One region of the Brachybacterium sp. NBEC-018 genome, then DNA from elsewhere that is predicted to be linked to it. Evidence: predicted binding sites of a transcription regulator. Region 1 holds the regulator's gene; the other holds the start of a gene.

What was found. Region 1 encodes LexA, which represses DNA repair genes until DNA is damaged. Its sites were predicted from a motif close to TCGAACANNTGTTCGA; they were not measured.
Region 2: the regulator LexA is predicted to act here: its motif matches at 4,231-4,246, upstream of NLU66_RS04970 (HNH endonuclease signature motif containing protein).

Annotation. Positions count from the first base shown of each region.
Region 1 covers NZ_CP100650.1:3,244,453-3,251,916, forward strand. The annotation lists gene NLU66_RS14720 (spermidine synthase) at 1-48, shown strand, start outside; gene NLU66_RS14725 (cold-shock protein) at 167-370, opposite strand; gene NLU66_RS14730 (proteasome assembly chaperone family protein) at 497-1,456, opposite strand; gene NLU66_RS14735 (HelD family protein) at 1,591-3,840, shown strand; gene nrdR (transcriptional regulator NrdR) at 4,055-4,513, opposite strand; gene NLU66_RS14745 (peptidoglycan-binding protein LysM) at 4,540-4,827, opposite strand; gene lexA (transcriptional repressor LexA) at 5,106-5,816, shown strand; gene NLU66_RS14755 (ATP-dependent DNA helicase) at 5,928-7,464, opposite strand, start outside.
Region 2 covers NZ_CP100650.1:1,112,686-1,120,149, forward strand. The annotation lists gene NLU66_RS04950 (DUF3500 domain-containing protein) at 1-307, opposite strand, end outside; gene NLU66_RS04955 (sugar phosphate isomerase/epimerase family protein) at 522-1,370, shown strand; gene putP (sodium/proline symporter PutP) at 1,481-2,986, shown strand; gene NLU66_RS04965 (DUF1206 domain-containing protein) at 3,098-3,943, shown strand; gene NLU66_RS04970 (HNH endonuclease signature motif containing protein) at 4,337-6,025, shown strand; gene NLU66_RS04975 (helix-turn-helix domain-containing protein) at 6,060-6,902, opposite strand; gene NLU66_RS04980 (phytanoyl-CoA dioxygenase family protein) at 6,958-7,464, shown strand, end outside.

The DNA of each region.
Region 1 (7,464 bases):
GAGCAGGTCACCGCCCTGCGCCGCTCCGGCCGCGTCCTCGAGCACTGAGCGCCGAGGGCAGCGCCCCGAGCACCCGCCTCAGCGGGGTCCGGTCCGGGACGCGACGAGGGCCGGCCCGGAGCGATGCTCCGTGCCGGCCCTCGCGGGCGTCCGGCGACGCGCGGGATCAGAGCGGACGGACCTGCTCGGCCTGCGGGCCCTTGTCGCCCTGGGCGACCTCGAACTCGACACGCTGACCCTCGTCCAGCGAGCGGTAGCCGTCCATGTCGATCTGGCTGTGATGCACGAAGACGTCGGCGCCGCCGCCGTCGATCTCGATGAACCCGTAGCCCTTCTCGGCGTTGAACCACTTGACCGAGCCCTGTGCCATACCTGTCCTTCTCCTCGTGTGCGTCCTGCGGCGGCCGCCCGTGCGACCCCGTTGCTGCGGAGCGACCATTCTGGCACGGAGGTGGCGCTGTTCACATGCGGTCCCGACCCCGAGGGGCCGGGGTGATCACAGCGACGGCGGGGACTCCCGTCCGTCGCCGTCACGATCCGCGAGGAAACGCTCGAAGTGGTCACCGATCTCGTCCGCGGTCGGCATGTCGACCGTCGTCGCGAGCGGGGACCCCTCCTCGTCACGGTCCGCGTCGTACTGCTCCTCCAGGGCGCTGACGACCTGCCCCACCTCGGCGTTGCGCTCGAGAGTGCTCTCGAGGGCCGCACCGGCGGCGTCCGTGAGGTCCCCCAGCGCCACGAGCGGCAGGTCCAGCCCCGCTCCTCCGGAGACCCGGCGCAGCAGCGCGAGCGCGCCCGCGGGGAAGTCCGTGCGGGCCAGGTAGTGCGGCACCTGGGCCGCGTAGCCCATCGCCGGATGACCGGCGCGGCCCAGCTCGACCTCGAGGAGCGCACCGAAGCCGGCGGGAATCACGATCTCCGCGCCCTCCTCGGGCCGCAGCGACCCCTCGGGCGGGCGACGGTCCCGGCCGCCGAGCAGCTCGGGATCGTTCGCGTGCGCGAACAGACCGATCGGGCGGGTGTGCGGAACGGCCATGGGGACGGCCTGCATCCCCACCACCCGGCGCACGCCGAAGAACTCCACGAGGTCCACGATCGCCTGGGCGAGCCGCTTCCACTGGAGATCGGGCTCCGGCCCGTCCAGGAGCAGGAACGGCCGGTCCGAGTCGTCGTACATGAGCGAGAGCGTGAGCTCGGGGATCTCGACCCTCTGGAAGGAGACCCCGTCGAAGACCGCCTGCGGGCGGGAGCCGCGATAGTCCAGCAGCTCATCGACGTCGAAGCTCACGAGCCGGACGTGGCGCAGCTCGTCGCGGAGATAGGTCGCCGCGATGCGGCAGGCGTTCCCGGCGTCGACCATGCCGGGCAGCGCGTGGACGAGCGTGAGACCCTCCCGGGGCACCGCCTCGAGCAGCTCCGAGGCCTCGAACGAATACAGATCCCGAGGATCCCGCATCTGTCCCCTCCTCCCGGGCCGACGGGTGGCGCGCGCACCCAGGCGCGTCCACCATAATGGACCACCGCGCTCCGCCGGCCCGATGTCCTCGGTCGGCGGCCGGCAGGAGTGGAACCGTCAGGGGGAGCAGGTCCGTGGACGACGCCGAGGAGCAGATCCGTCGCGAGATCGCGCGTGAGCAGACGCACGCCGATCGACTCTACGCACGGCTCGACGAGCTCATCATCCAGGTCGAGGGGAACCTCGAGAGCATCCAGGCGTCCCAGCACGCCTCCACCCATCAGAACCGCTCCGAGCGGGACTCCTTCATGGCGCTGTACGAGGACCGCCTCGCGCTGCTGCGCTCGGTGTCCCACGGCGTGGTCTTCGGGCGGCTCGACACCGAGGAGGACGCCCGGCGGTACATCGGCCGCATCGGCCTGTTCACCGCGGAGCGCGAGCAGATGCTCGTGGACTGGCGGGCGCCCGCCGCCGCCCCCTTCTACCAGGCCACCAGCGCCGACCGGCAGGGGGTGCGCCTGCGGCGCCACCTCATCAGCCGCGGCCGCACAATCACCGGCCTGGAGGACGACGTCCTGGACCCAACGGTGCTCGCCGAGGGGGACGACGTGGTCCTCCAGGGCGAGGGCGCCCTGCTCGCCGCGGTCTCCGAGCGCCGCACCGGACGCATGGGCGACATCGTCGCGACCATCCAGGCCGAGCAGGACCGCATCATCCGCTCCGAGAACCGTGGCGTGCTCGTGGTCCAGGGCGGGCCGGGCACCGGCAAGACCGCCGTGGCGCTCCACCGCGCGGCCTACCTGCTCTACACCCACCGCCGCCGTCTCGAGCACACGGGCGTGCTGATCATGGCCCCCACCCAGGGGTTCCTCCGCTACATCGAGCGCGTGCTGCCGAGCCTCGGCGAGTCCGGCGTCGTGATGACCACGCCGGGGACCCTGTACCCCGGCGTCGAGACGACGCTGCACGATCCGGACCCCGTCGCCCGCATCAAGGGCCACGCCGACATGGCCGAGCTGCTCTCCCGTGCGGTCAAGCAGCGCCAGCGCATCCCCGCGGAGGACGTGCGCCTGCGCATCGACGGGACCGAGCTCGTGCTCAGCCGGGACGACGTGCGCGGCGCCCGGCGCGAGGCACGCTCGGGGCACAAGCCCCACAACGCCGCGCGCGCGGTCTTCGTGCGCGCCGCGCTCAACCGGCTCGTCACCCGCTACGAGAAGGCGCTCGCCGCCGAGGGGCGCACCGTGGTCCCCGAGGACCGCGGCGACCTCCTCTCCGATCTGCGGAGCGATCCCGACGTGCGCCGGGCGCTGAACCTGGCCTGGCTCCCCTACTCGCCGCAGGGCTTCCTGCGGATCCTGCTCTCGCGGCCCGACCGCCTGCAGGAGGCCGCCCCGCGCTCTCTCGCCGACCACGTGCATCTCCTCGTGCGCGGCAAGGACGAGCCCTGGACCGTCGAGGACGTGCCGCTGCTCGACGAGGTCGCCGAGCTCCTCGGGGAGGACTCCGCGCCCGACGAGGCCCGCGCCCAGGAGGCCGCCTCCCGGCGTGCGGCGGACGTCGAGTACGCCCGGCGCGTGCTCGAGAACGTGGACAGCTCGGGGATCGTGCGCGCTGAGGACCTCGCCGACCAGGTCACGCGGGTCCGCGACGGGCGCTCCCTCGCCGAGCGCGCCTCCTCCGAGCGCTCGTGGACCTACGGCCACGTCGTGGTCGACGAGGCGCAGGAGCACTCCCCCATGAGCTGGCGCGCCCTCATGCGCCGCTGCCCGACGAAGTCGTTCACCGTCGTGGGCGACGTCGCGCAGACCTCCTCCGCGGGCGGGACCTCCTCGTGGTCCGCCGCGCTCTCCCCGTACGTGCAGGACCGTCTCCAGGTCGAGAACCTCACGGTCAACTACCGCACGCCGGCCCGGATCATGGAGCGGGCCCTCGCCATGGCGGCCGCGCACGATCTGCCGGTCACGACGGTGAGCTCGGTGCGCGAGGGCGCGAGCGACCCGGAGATCCTCAGGGTGGGAACGGACGAGCTCGCCGCGGGCGCCGCCCGGGCGGTCCTGTCCTGGCGCGACGGCCGGACCGGCCGGACCGCGGTGATCACGGCCCCGGAGCGGATCGGCGAGGTGGCCCGCGCGCTCCAGGAGCACGGCGCGGTGTCCGGACAGGGACGGATCGGGCTGGGATCCTCCGGTGTCGACGACGAGATCGCGGTGATGAGCGCTCAGGACGCGAAGGGCCTCGAGTTCGACGCGGTCGTCGTCGTGGAGCCGGCGGAGCTCGTGGAGCAGCACGGCGCCGGGGACCTCTATGTCGCGATGACCCGGCCCACGACCCATCTGGGCGTGGTGCACGCCCGGGACCTGCCGGAGGGCGTCGGCGGCTGAGCCTCCTGCGCCCTGTGCCCCCACGGTGCCCGGCGTCCCGCGGCCCGGGGCGGGCGGGAGGCTCCGCTCGGGGCGGGTCCACGGACAGAGATCGGCGGCCGTGGCTTCCCCTCCACGACCGCCGATCAGATGTGCGCCGCGCGAGCGCACGGGGGCTATCTTACGCACACCCTGGGAGTCTCCTGACCACTATCCACCACCTGGTGGACGAGTCTCAGGACGAGGCCGGACCTTCGTCGCGAAGCCGACGGATCGCCGCCTCGAAGTCGTCGAGGGACTCGAACCCCTGGTACACGCTCGCGAAGCGGAGGTAGGCCACGAGGTCCAGCTCCTGGAGCGGCTGCAGGATCGCGAGCCCGACGCCGTGGGCGTCGATCTCCGCCTGGCCCGATCCGCGGATGTCCTCCTCGACGCGTTGCGCGAGGACGGCGAGCTGATCGTCGGAGACGGGACGGCCCTGGCAGGCCTTGCGCACGCCGGAGATGACCTTCGCGCGGCTGAAGGGCTCGCTCACCCCGGATCGCTTGAGCACGGAGAGCGAGGCCGTCTCCGTGGTGGAGAACCGGCGGGAGCACTGGGGGCACTGGCGCCGGCGCCGGATCGTGCCGCCGTCGTCGGACGTGCGCGAGTCGACGACCCTCGAATCGGGATGGCGGCAGTACGGGCAGTGCATCGGGCCAGGGTACCTGGCCCGGGGGATCAGCGCCCGGCGGGATCCGCGGCCGGCAGCACGATCTCCTGGCCCTGCGTGAGGCGCGGGGTGGGGAGCTCGTTGAGCGCGCGGACCTCGGTGACGAAGTCGGCGTCGCTCATGCCCTCGGGGGCGTAGAGATCGGCGTAGGACCAGAGGTCGTCGCCGGCGGCGACGGTGACCGTCCGCTCGCCGTCGGCCCCGTCACCCGCGAGGGCGGAGGGGACGTCGAGGACGAGCAGGGCGAGGGCGGCGACGGCCAGCCCGAGGAGGAAGGCGATCGCGGTGACGAGCATGCGGCCCCGACGGGTGACCTCCAGTCGAACACCTGCACGAGCAGGGCGGGCGACGGCGGAGGCGTCACGCAGGGGAAGGGCGGTGACGGTGGCCTGACGAGTGTGCATCTTACGAACTCCTGTTCGATCGAATCTCTGTGCGACTCTAGGGCAGAGCTTCGCGACACGCAAGAGAAAACTCGAACACATGTTTGGAGTTCGCTCCCGGCCGACCTACCCTGGGTGACACGACCACCGAACCGCGAGGGTCAGACAGACGAAGCCAGGAGGACCGCCCGATGTCGCCGAGCATCCCGTCCCGACCCGCGCCGCTCCGCCGCCTGCGCGAGGAGTCGCCGTCCGAGTCCACGGCCGCGCTCTCCCGTCGCCAGCGGCTCGTGCTGGAGACCATCACCGCGTCGCTGCGCTCGCGCGGCTACCCGCCCACCATCCGGGAGATCGGCGACGCCGTGGGACTCACCTCGTCCTCCTCGGTCTCCCACCAGCTCCAGGTGCTCGAGCGCAAGGGATTCCTGCGCCGCGACCCGCGCAGCCCGCGCGCGATGGAGGTCGTCATGCCCGGGGAGGACGGCGCCCCCGAGCAGGAGGCAGATCCCTCCGAGGTCATGGCCGGCCCCTCCGTGCCCGTTCCGCTCGTGGGACGGATCGCCGCAGGCGTCCCCATCACCGCGCAGGAGCAGGTCGAGGACGTCTTCACGCTGCCCGAGCGGCTCGTCGGCGACGGCGACCTCTTCCTGCTGCAGGTGGTCGGCGAGTCGATGATCGACGCGGCGATCTGCGACGGCGACTGGGTCGTCGTCCGCTCGCAGCCCACGGCGGAGAAGGGCGAGATCGTCGCCGCGATGATCGACGGCGAGGCGACCGTCAAGACGTTCGCCCAGCGGGACGGCCACATCTGGCTCATGCCGCACAACCCGGCCTTCACGCCGATCCTCGGCGACGCCGCCGAGATCCTCGGCAAGGTCGTCGCCGTCCTCCGCGCGGTCTGAGGTCCTGCCAGGCCGGGTCGTTCCGGGCCCATGTCCTGCCGGGGCTCGGGCTCGGGCTCGGGCTCGTCCCGGCCCAGGGCCTGACGCCCCCGGGCCCTGGGACCGCCCGGCTCAGGAGGCGCTGAGCCGCCGGAGCGCGTCGACGGCGACGCGCGGGTCCTGGGTGGGCCACAGCGGAGGCATCGCCGCCCGCAGCACCTGCCCGTAGCGGGCCGTCGCCAGCCGCGGGTCGAGCACCGCGACCATGCCGCGATCCTCCTGCGTGCGGATGAGCCGGCCCGCGCCCTGCGCCATGAGCAGCGCCGCATGCTGCACGGAGACCGCCATGAAGCCGCTGCTCCCCCGCTGGTCCACGCGCTCCTGGCGCGCCGCCGTCAGCGGATCGTCCGGCCGCGGGAACGGGATGCGGTCGATCGTCACCAGGCGGCAGGCCTGCCCGGGGACGTCCACGCCCTGCCACAGGGTGAGCGTGCCGAAGAGGCTCGTGTCCGGGTCCTCACGGAAGTCCCGCACGAGATTGCCCATCGAGTCCTCCCCCTGCACACCGATGGGGAGGTCGAGCCGGGCGCGCACGTGCTCCGCGGCGAGCTCCGCGCCCCGGCGGGAGGAGAACAGGCACAGCGCACCGCCGTGCGAGGCCTCCACGAGCTCCGTCAGATGGTCGAGCATCTCGATGCTCGGCCCCTCGCGGCCCGGCCGCGGCAGATGCGCGGCCGTGTAGAGGATGCCCTGGCGGCGGTAGGCGAACGGGCTTCCGACGTCGAGACCCGCCCAGGCGCCGTGGTCCTCGCGGGAGGGGACCTCGTCCACCGCGGTGCGGGCCGCGCGCGCGAGCCCCACCTCCCCCGCGGGCGGCTCGAAGCGGCCGCCCAGGGCGAGGGTCGCGGAGGCGAGCACGGCCGTGCGGTGCTCGAGGATCGCCCCGCGCATGGCGAGCGCGACGCTCAGCGGCGCCACCTGCACGCTCGAGCGCCCGGTGACGGGCGAGTGGGAGACGGAGACGACGTCGTCCTCCGCCGGGTCCAGGAGACGCTCGCAGACGTCGATGATCTCCTGCAGGCTCGAGCGGACGGCCTTGCGCGCGCCGGCCGTGCCGACCACACCCTCGTCCCCCGCGTCCTTGGCGTCGGTGTGGGCGGTGCGGGCCTGGACCCGCAGCTGCTCGATCGCATCGGCGAGGCGCTCCGGGAGGTCCCCGATCACCCGCCCGTCGGGGACGAGCGCGAGGGCCTCGCGCAGCTCGTCGCCGGCGTCGTCGAGCGCGGTCGCGGCCATGCCCAGGCCCCGGAGGTCGCGCACGGTCCCCCGCACCATGCCGGGCACGAGCACCTCGGTGACGGCGCCGGTGACGCGGGAGGTGAGGTCGTGGGCCTCGTCGAAGACGACCACGTCGTGCTCGGGGATGATCCCGTGGCCGTCGAAGGCGTCGATCGCGAGCAGCGCATGGTTCGTGACGATGACGTCGACCTCCTTCGCGATCTCGCGGCTGCGCTCGGCGAAGCAGGAGCCGACCATCGGACAGGTCTGGCCGAGGCACTGGTTGCCCAGCACGGAGACCTGCCGCCAGGCGCGGTCGGAGACCGGGTCCTCGAGGCTGTCGCGGTCACCCGTGTCCGTCTCCTCCGCCCAGGCGCGCAGTCGCCGCACC
Region 2 (7,464 bases), 1.7 Mb from region 1:
GGAGACCCTCGGGCAGGTTGGACCACCGCTCGGCGTCGCTCAGCGCGTAGTCCAGCAGCACGGTGGCCTGCTGGTCCTCGTCGAGGGTGTTGTAGAAGGCCTGGGCGAGCGCGGCGACGCTGCCCTCGGCGGCCTCACCGTCCGCGACGGCGGTGACCTCCGCGTCCGACGCGGTCGAGCCGGTGGCTGAATCCGACGAGTCCGAGGAGTCCGAGCAGGCGGCGAGCGCGGTGACGGAGACCGCGGCGACGGTGCCCGCCACGAACAGGCGGCGGGACGGGGCGAGAGGGGGCTTCCGTTCGTTCATGGGACGAGAGTGACATCGGGGGGACGAGCGGAGAAGGTCCGGCGGCACACCCACAGGACCTGCACAGAAGACGGAAAGCCGAGCGCCAGGGACCAGGCACGGAGCCGGCCGGGGCAGGGTGAGTGGGACTGCCTCCCGCGGTTCGAGGCGTCGAGCGCGATTGCCTGCCCGGAACACGTGACCGCGGCCACAAGGTCCCCGTAGGCTCGAGCGCATGTTCTCCTGCCTCTCGCCCGGTGCCCTCGGGCTGTCCCTCGACCACACCGACGCGGTCGACCTCGCCTCCGTCCACGGATTCGGCGGCGTCGACCCCGATCCCTCGTACTTCGCCTCCCTCCCCAGCCGCCAGGCCGTCGTCGAGCACGGCGACGCGGTGCGCGAGAAGGGGCTGCGCTGGGGGATCGCGGGCCTGCCGATCGGCCTCGACGCCCCCGCCGAGGAGTTCCGCCAGGCCCTCGCCCAGCTGCCCGACGCCCTCGACCTGCTCACCGCCGCGGGCGTGAGCGCCGTCGGCACCTGGATCCGCCCCATGCACGAGGACCGTGACCACCGCGAGAACTGGCGCCTCCATGTGGGCCGCCTCGCCCTCGTCGCCGAGCTCCTCGCGGATTCCGGCCTCCGCCTGGGCCTGGAGTACATCGGCCCCAAGACCTTCTGGTCCACCGAGCGCTTCCCTTTCATCCACGGCATCCGCGAGGCCCGTGAGCTCATCGCCGAGACGGGCGCCGGGAACGTCGGCCTCATCCTCGACAGCTACCACTGGTACACCGCCGGCGAGAGCGTCGAGGACCTCGCCGGGCTCACCGACGCCGACGTCGTCTCCGTGGACATCAACGATGCCCGCGACGACCGCGAGCGCGACGAGCAGATGGACCTCGACCGACGCCTGCCCTTCGCGACCGGCGTGATCGATCTCGACGGCTTCATGGGCGCTGTGCGTGACGCCGGTTACACCGGGCCGGTCAAGGTCGAGCCCTTCATGAAGGAGCTCGCCGAGCAGCCGATCGCGCAGGTCCTCACGGATATCCGGGAGCGCACGGACCGCGCGATCGGCGCCGTCTGAGCCCTCCGCGCCGATGTGCGCCCCGTCTCGCTGATCGTTACGGTCGACAGGCCCCCCGCCCTCCACCCCTCTCTCCCCGCTTTTCCCCACCCCCGCTCCTCGGAGGACCCATGGACCTGACGTTCAAGCTCATCGCGGTCGGGATCTACTTCCTGGCCATGCTCGCGATCGGTCTCTACGCGTACCGCAAGACCGATGACGGCGAGGACTACATGCTCGGCGGGCGCAACCTGCACCCGTTCACCGCCGCGCTCTCCGCCGGCGCCTCGGACATGTCCGGCTGGCTCATGATGGGCCTGCCCGGCGCCCTGTACCTCTCTGGTCTCGTCGAGGTCTGGATCGCGATCGGCCTCACCGTCGGCGCGGCCGTGAACTGGATCTTCGTCGCCCCCCGGCTGCGTCAGCACACGCAGATCGCGGGCAACTCGATCACGCTCCCCAGCTTCTTCGAGAACCGCCTGCGAGACCGCACGCGCCTGCTCCGCATCGCCGCGGGCCTCGTGATCCTCGTGTTCTTCGCCTTCTACGTCTCCTCCGGCATGGTCGCCGGCGGCCTCTTCTTCGAGTCCACCTTCGGCGGCTCCTACGTGGTCGGCATGCTCCTCGTGGCGGGCGTGACCATCGTCTACACCCTCTTCGGCGGGTTCCTCGGCGCGAGCTACACGGACGTCGTCCAGGGCCTGATCATGATGGTCTCGCTCATCGCCGTGCCGATCGTCGCGATGGTCGTCACCGGCGGCCCCGCGCAGATGTTCCACTCCGCCTTCGTGGAGAACCCCGAGTTCGGCTCCCTCGTCGCCGGGGCGAGCATCGTCGCGATCGTCGGCAACGTGGCCTGGGGCCTCGGCTACTTCGGTCAGCCGCACATCATCGTGCGCTTCATGGCGCTGCGCTCCGCCCGGGACGCGAAGTACGGCGCTACCGTGGGCATCGGCTGGATGGTCATCTGTGTGCTCGGCGCGATCCTCACCGCGATCGCGGGCCTCGCCTACATGCAGCAGCATCCGGACCAGTCCCTCACGGACACGAAGAACGCCGAGTCGGTGTTCCTGGACATGTCCCAGATCCTCTTCCACCCGCTCATCGCCGGGTTCCTGCTGGCCGCGGTGCTCGCCGCGATCATGTCCACGATCTCCTCGCAGCTCATCGTCACGAGCTCCGCTCTCGTCGAGGACCTGCTCGGCGCCGCCGGCAAGGCCACCTCGCCCAAGGCGAAGCTGTGGTGGGGGCGCGCGGGCGTGCTCGCCGTCTCGGTGTTCGCGCTGCTACTGGCCCTGAACCCGGATGCCTCGGTGCTCGACCTCGTGGGCTTCGCCTGGGCCGGCTTCGGCTCCGCCTTCGGCCCCGTGGTGCTGCTGAGCCTCTTCTGGCGCGGCCTCACCGCGATGGGTGCGCTCGCGAGCATGGTCAGCGGCGCCCTCGTCGCCTTCGTGTGGGGCCAGACCCCGCTCGGGACGCTGTTCGGCCTGCTGCCGGACCGCCTCTACGAGATCATCCCCGGCTTCGCCGTGGGTCTCGCCGTCGCGGTGCTCGTGAGCCTCGTGACGCCGAAGCCCCCGAAGGAGGCCATCGACGAGCTCGACCAGGCGGTCGCGGAGATCCGCGCGGGCGCCTGAGCCCTCGCCGCACCTCCGCTGCCTGGGGAGCGATCCCCACGCCCCCGACGCGCCCCGCCACCGTCCTCGGTGCCGGGGCGCGTCGGCGTCCGGGGCCCCTATCCTGCGGCCATGGACCTGCCCCAGCCCGAGGACGCCCGCCGCGCCGCCCGCCGTGCCGAGGACGCCGCCGAGGAGGTCGCCGAGCACCCCGTCTTCGAGGGCCTCGCGCGCGCCGGCTTCGTCGTCAGCGGGCTCGTGCACCTGCTCATCGGCGCGATCGCGCTGCGGATCGCGTTCGGCTCCGGCGGCGAGGCGGACCAGTCCGGGGCGCTGCGCTCCATCGCCTCCGCTCCCGGCGGCCCGGTGCTGCTCGGGGTCGGGGGAGCGGCGATGGTCGCCCTCGCCCTGTGGCACGTCGCGGAGGCCTGGTTCGGCGCCCGGGAGGCGGACGATCGCGGGGACGCCGTCCGGCACGTCGTGAAGACCCTCGGCAAGGCGATCGTCTACGCGGCGCTCGCCGTGACGACCCTGCGCTTCGCGGCGGGCGCCGCGAGCTCGAGCGAGCAGCAGACGGACTCGCTCACGGCGAGCCTCATGGCGAGCCCCGGAGGGCGCGTGCTCGTGGGCGTGGTCGCCCTCGTCATCATCGGGATCGGGATCTACCACGTCGTCGCCGGTGTGACCCGCCGCTTCGAGAAGCAGCTCGAGGGTCGACGTCACCGCACGATCTCCCGGGCCGTGACCGTGAGCGGCACCGCCGGCTATGTGGCCAAGGGGGTGGCGCTCGTGGCCGTGGGCGCGCTGTTCGGCTGGGCGGCGATCACCGCGGACCCGGACAAGGCCGGCGGTCTCGATGCCGCGCTCTCCACGATGGCGTCCCTCCCGGCCGGGACCGTGCTGCTGGTCCTCGTGGGTGGGGGTCTCATCCTCTTCGGCGTCTTCTCGATCCTGCGCTCCCGCTACGCGGACATGTGAGGGTGGCGGGAGGGGCGTTACTGCCGGCCCTTTCGGCCCTTCTTCTCCGGCGCCTGCGGCGCGGCGGCCGACGGTGCATCCAGAAAATCGCGTACATCATGTACATCTTGCACTGCCCGAGAATCGTGATCGGTGCGGATGGTGTCTTCTTCTTTCCTGGGGATTAGCGTCGTCCCGACGATGGGTGGGTTCGGGTAGGTGTCCGCGCAGGTCGTGTCGCCGATCGTTCCTCCCCAGTGCAGGGTTGTCCACATTCTCCGGCAGTTCTCGACGAACCCTGGTGATCGTCGATCGTCTGTTCTAAAATGAGGGGAACGTGACGGGCGGGAATCGCTGGCGAGTCCCCGCCCCTCCGCATGCAGATTCCGGTCCGATGCAGGGAGGTGGTGGGTGATGTCGACGCTCTCGCACGAGCCCGCGCCGCGCGGCGAGAAGACCCCGCCGCCGCCCGCTCCCACGCCCGCGCTCCTCCCTGAGGGGGCGGCTGCCGTCCGCGCGCGCCGGCCGGGGGAGCCGGAGCAGGCGCTCCCGCGCGTCCTCCGGGGAACGGTGAAGGGCCGGAGCGCGGTGACGGCGGGGACCATCGCCGGTCTCGCGCTCTTGGAGGAGGAGTCCGAGGATGCCGTGCTCCTCCGTCGGCTCCTGGACCGGCGGCGCACCGTGCTCGCGGCGCTCTACGTCGCGGAGCTGCGGGACCTCGCCGCCCTGTGGGACGAGAAGGCGGGGGAGGAGGACGGCGACGTGAACGCGGCGGCGGTGGGGATGGTGCTGCGCTCCAGGATCGGCCGCGCCACGACCCGTCAGCGCGATGCCTTTGTCGGCGTCACCGACCTGCCCCGCTGTCTCGGCGAGGTCGAGACCGGCGCGCTCCCCACGGAATGGTTCGACCACGTCCTGCGCTCGGTCCGGGATCTGACCGCCGAGCAGCGGCACCTGGTGGACGAGCAGGTCGCGGGCTGGCAGCTGGACTCCCTGTCCCCGGACCGTTTCTGGACCCTGCTGCGCACGCTCGTGCTCTGGTTCGGCCGCACCGCAGCGGACGGCTCCCCCGAGTCGAAGCGGGACGTGCGGATCGACGTGAACGCCGATGCGACCGCGTGCCTGAGCGTGACGGGGCCGATCCCCGAGATCCTGGGCCTCGGCCGTCGCCTGGACGTGGCGGCCCGCGCGGTGCAGGACGCGCAGCGCCGCGCCCTCGAGCGGATCGCCGCCGGGGCGCAGGACGTCGAGATCCCCTGGGACGTGGACGGCGACCTCGCCGCCGCGGGGCGGCACATGACGCTCGGCGCGATCCGCTACCTCCTCCTCACCCGCTCGACGATCGACACGGCCGGGGTGCCGGTGCCGCGGATGCCTCTGCGGCTGAACCTCGTCGTCCCCGTCCTGTCCCTCCTCGGCGTGAGCGACGCGCCGGGCACACTCGACGGCACGATCCCGGTCCCCGCCGAGATGGCGCGCGCCCTGTGCGGGGACGCGCCGGTCTGGCACCGCGTGCTGACCGATCCGATCAGCGGGGAGTTCCTGCCCGTCGCGGCGCAGCAGTACCGGCCCTCGCGGGCGATGCTCGAGCACGTGAGGCTCGTCGACACGGTCTGCGCGGTCCCCGGCTGCACCCGCACCCTCGTCGACGCGGGGGAGGTCGACCACATCGAGGAGTTCGACCACCTCCACCCCCGCCGGGGCGGTCCCACCGCCCCGGAGAACCTCCACGGCCTGTGTCGGCGGCACCATGCGGCGAAGACGCGGGGCCGGCTCGACCCCGAGCGCACGGACGGCGGCCGCTCCACCCGCTGGTCCGTCGACGGGACCGCCTGGAGCGAGGTCACCACGAACCGGGACCTCGTCACCGCGACCCTCGCCGCCGAGTACCAGCGGCTCTGGGACCTCCACCTGGATGAGAAGCGGTACGCCCCGGTGTGGGAGCGCATGGAGCGCGAGTGCTGCTTCCCCACTCCCGAGGAGGACGCGATGTGGCAGCGCTGGCACGCCTTCCACGAGGAGCACTACGCGACCTGGGACGGTCCGCCCGGCGTCGACCCGCCACCACCGGAGTTCCCCGAGTTCCAGGACCCACCCTTCTGACCGGATGCACGGATGCGCGGGAATGCGCCGTGGGTCAGGCGCGCCGGCGCGCCCGGTGCTCGCGCGGGCTCACCCCGTGCCGGGCGCGGAACCGCCGCGAGAAGTACAGCGGGTCCTCGTAGCCCACGCGCCTCGCGATCCGGGCGACCGCATCCGGGGTGAGCTCGAGCAGGTGCGCGGCGAGCTCGAGGCGCTGCGCCTCCACGTACGCGGCGGGCGCCGACCCCACCTGCGCGGAGAACAGGTGCGAGAACCGCGAGGGGGACAGGTGCGCCACCTCGGCGAGCCGGCGCAGCGAGAGGTCCTCCGCGAGGTGCGCGTCGACGTGCTCGAGCACGCGCAGCAGGCGCTCGTCGATCCGGTGCCGGCGCGGGTTCTGCGTGTCGTACCAGAGCAGCGCCGCCTCGAGCCCGTTCAGCGCGAACAGCTCCGGGCACCCCACCTCGAGGCGCGTCGCCCGCGCGGCGGAGCGCAGCGAGGGCAGCACGCGCGCCTCGACCTCCGCCCCGAGCGTGATGAGACCCGTCCCCGGCGCGGCCTCCGGCCAGTCCAGGAGCGCCGTCCAGCTCGCCGGCGGATGGACGTGGGCATACAGCAGGCGCCAGCGCCCGGCCACGGGATCCGTGCCGTAGTCGTGGACGGTGCCCGGCGCGATCAGCGCCGCCGAACCCGGCCCCAGACGCAGCGGCAGGCCGGCCGACGGGCGCAGCAGCCCTGCCCCGGCGACGGTGTGCAGCAGCAGCCAGTCCTGCGTGCCCCGCGAGCGGCGCACGTGGTACCCGGCGCCCTCGTCGTGCTCCCCGGCGACGACCCGGCCGAACTCCGGCGGAGGCACCTCGACAGCAGGCGCCTGGGGCCGAGCAGCAGGATCGTCCATGTCCCCACCCTCCGATCACCTGGTCGCCGACGGTCGCCATGACAAGACTCGCACCATGACGACGCTCTCCGACAGCCCCTCCACCACCCCGGCCCCCGACGTCGACCTCCTGATCGTCGACGCGGCCGGCCTCGACCCCGCCGTCCTCGCCGAGGCCTACGAGCGCAGCGGCGCCGTGCACCTGCGCGGCGTGCTCGACGCCCAGGAGATCGCCGAGCTGCGGGAGACCTACACGCGGCACATCGAGGAGGACGGCACCGGCGGCGCCTTCCACGAGACCCCCGAGGACGACCCCCTCCACGCCTATCCCCGCATGATCCAGCCGCACCGCGACGACCACGCCCCCGGCCGCCTCGCCCGGAAGTGGCTGCTCGAGCGGCGCGTCATGGGCCGCGTCGAGGAGGCCGTCGGCCCCGTCTGGGCCGCGCAGTCGATGTTCTACTTCAAGCCCCCGGGCGCCCGCGGCCAGGCCATGCACCAGGACAACTACTTCCTGCAGTCCCACCCCGAGACCTGCATCGCCGCCTGGATCGCGGTGGACGACTGCGACGGGGAGAACGGC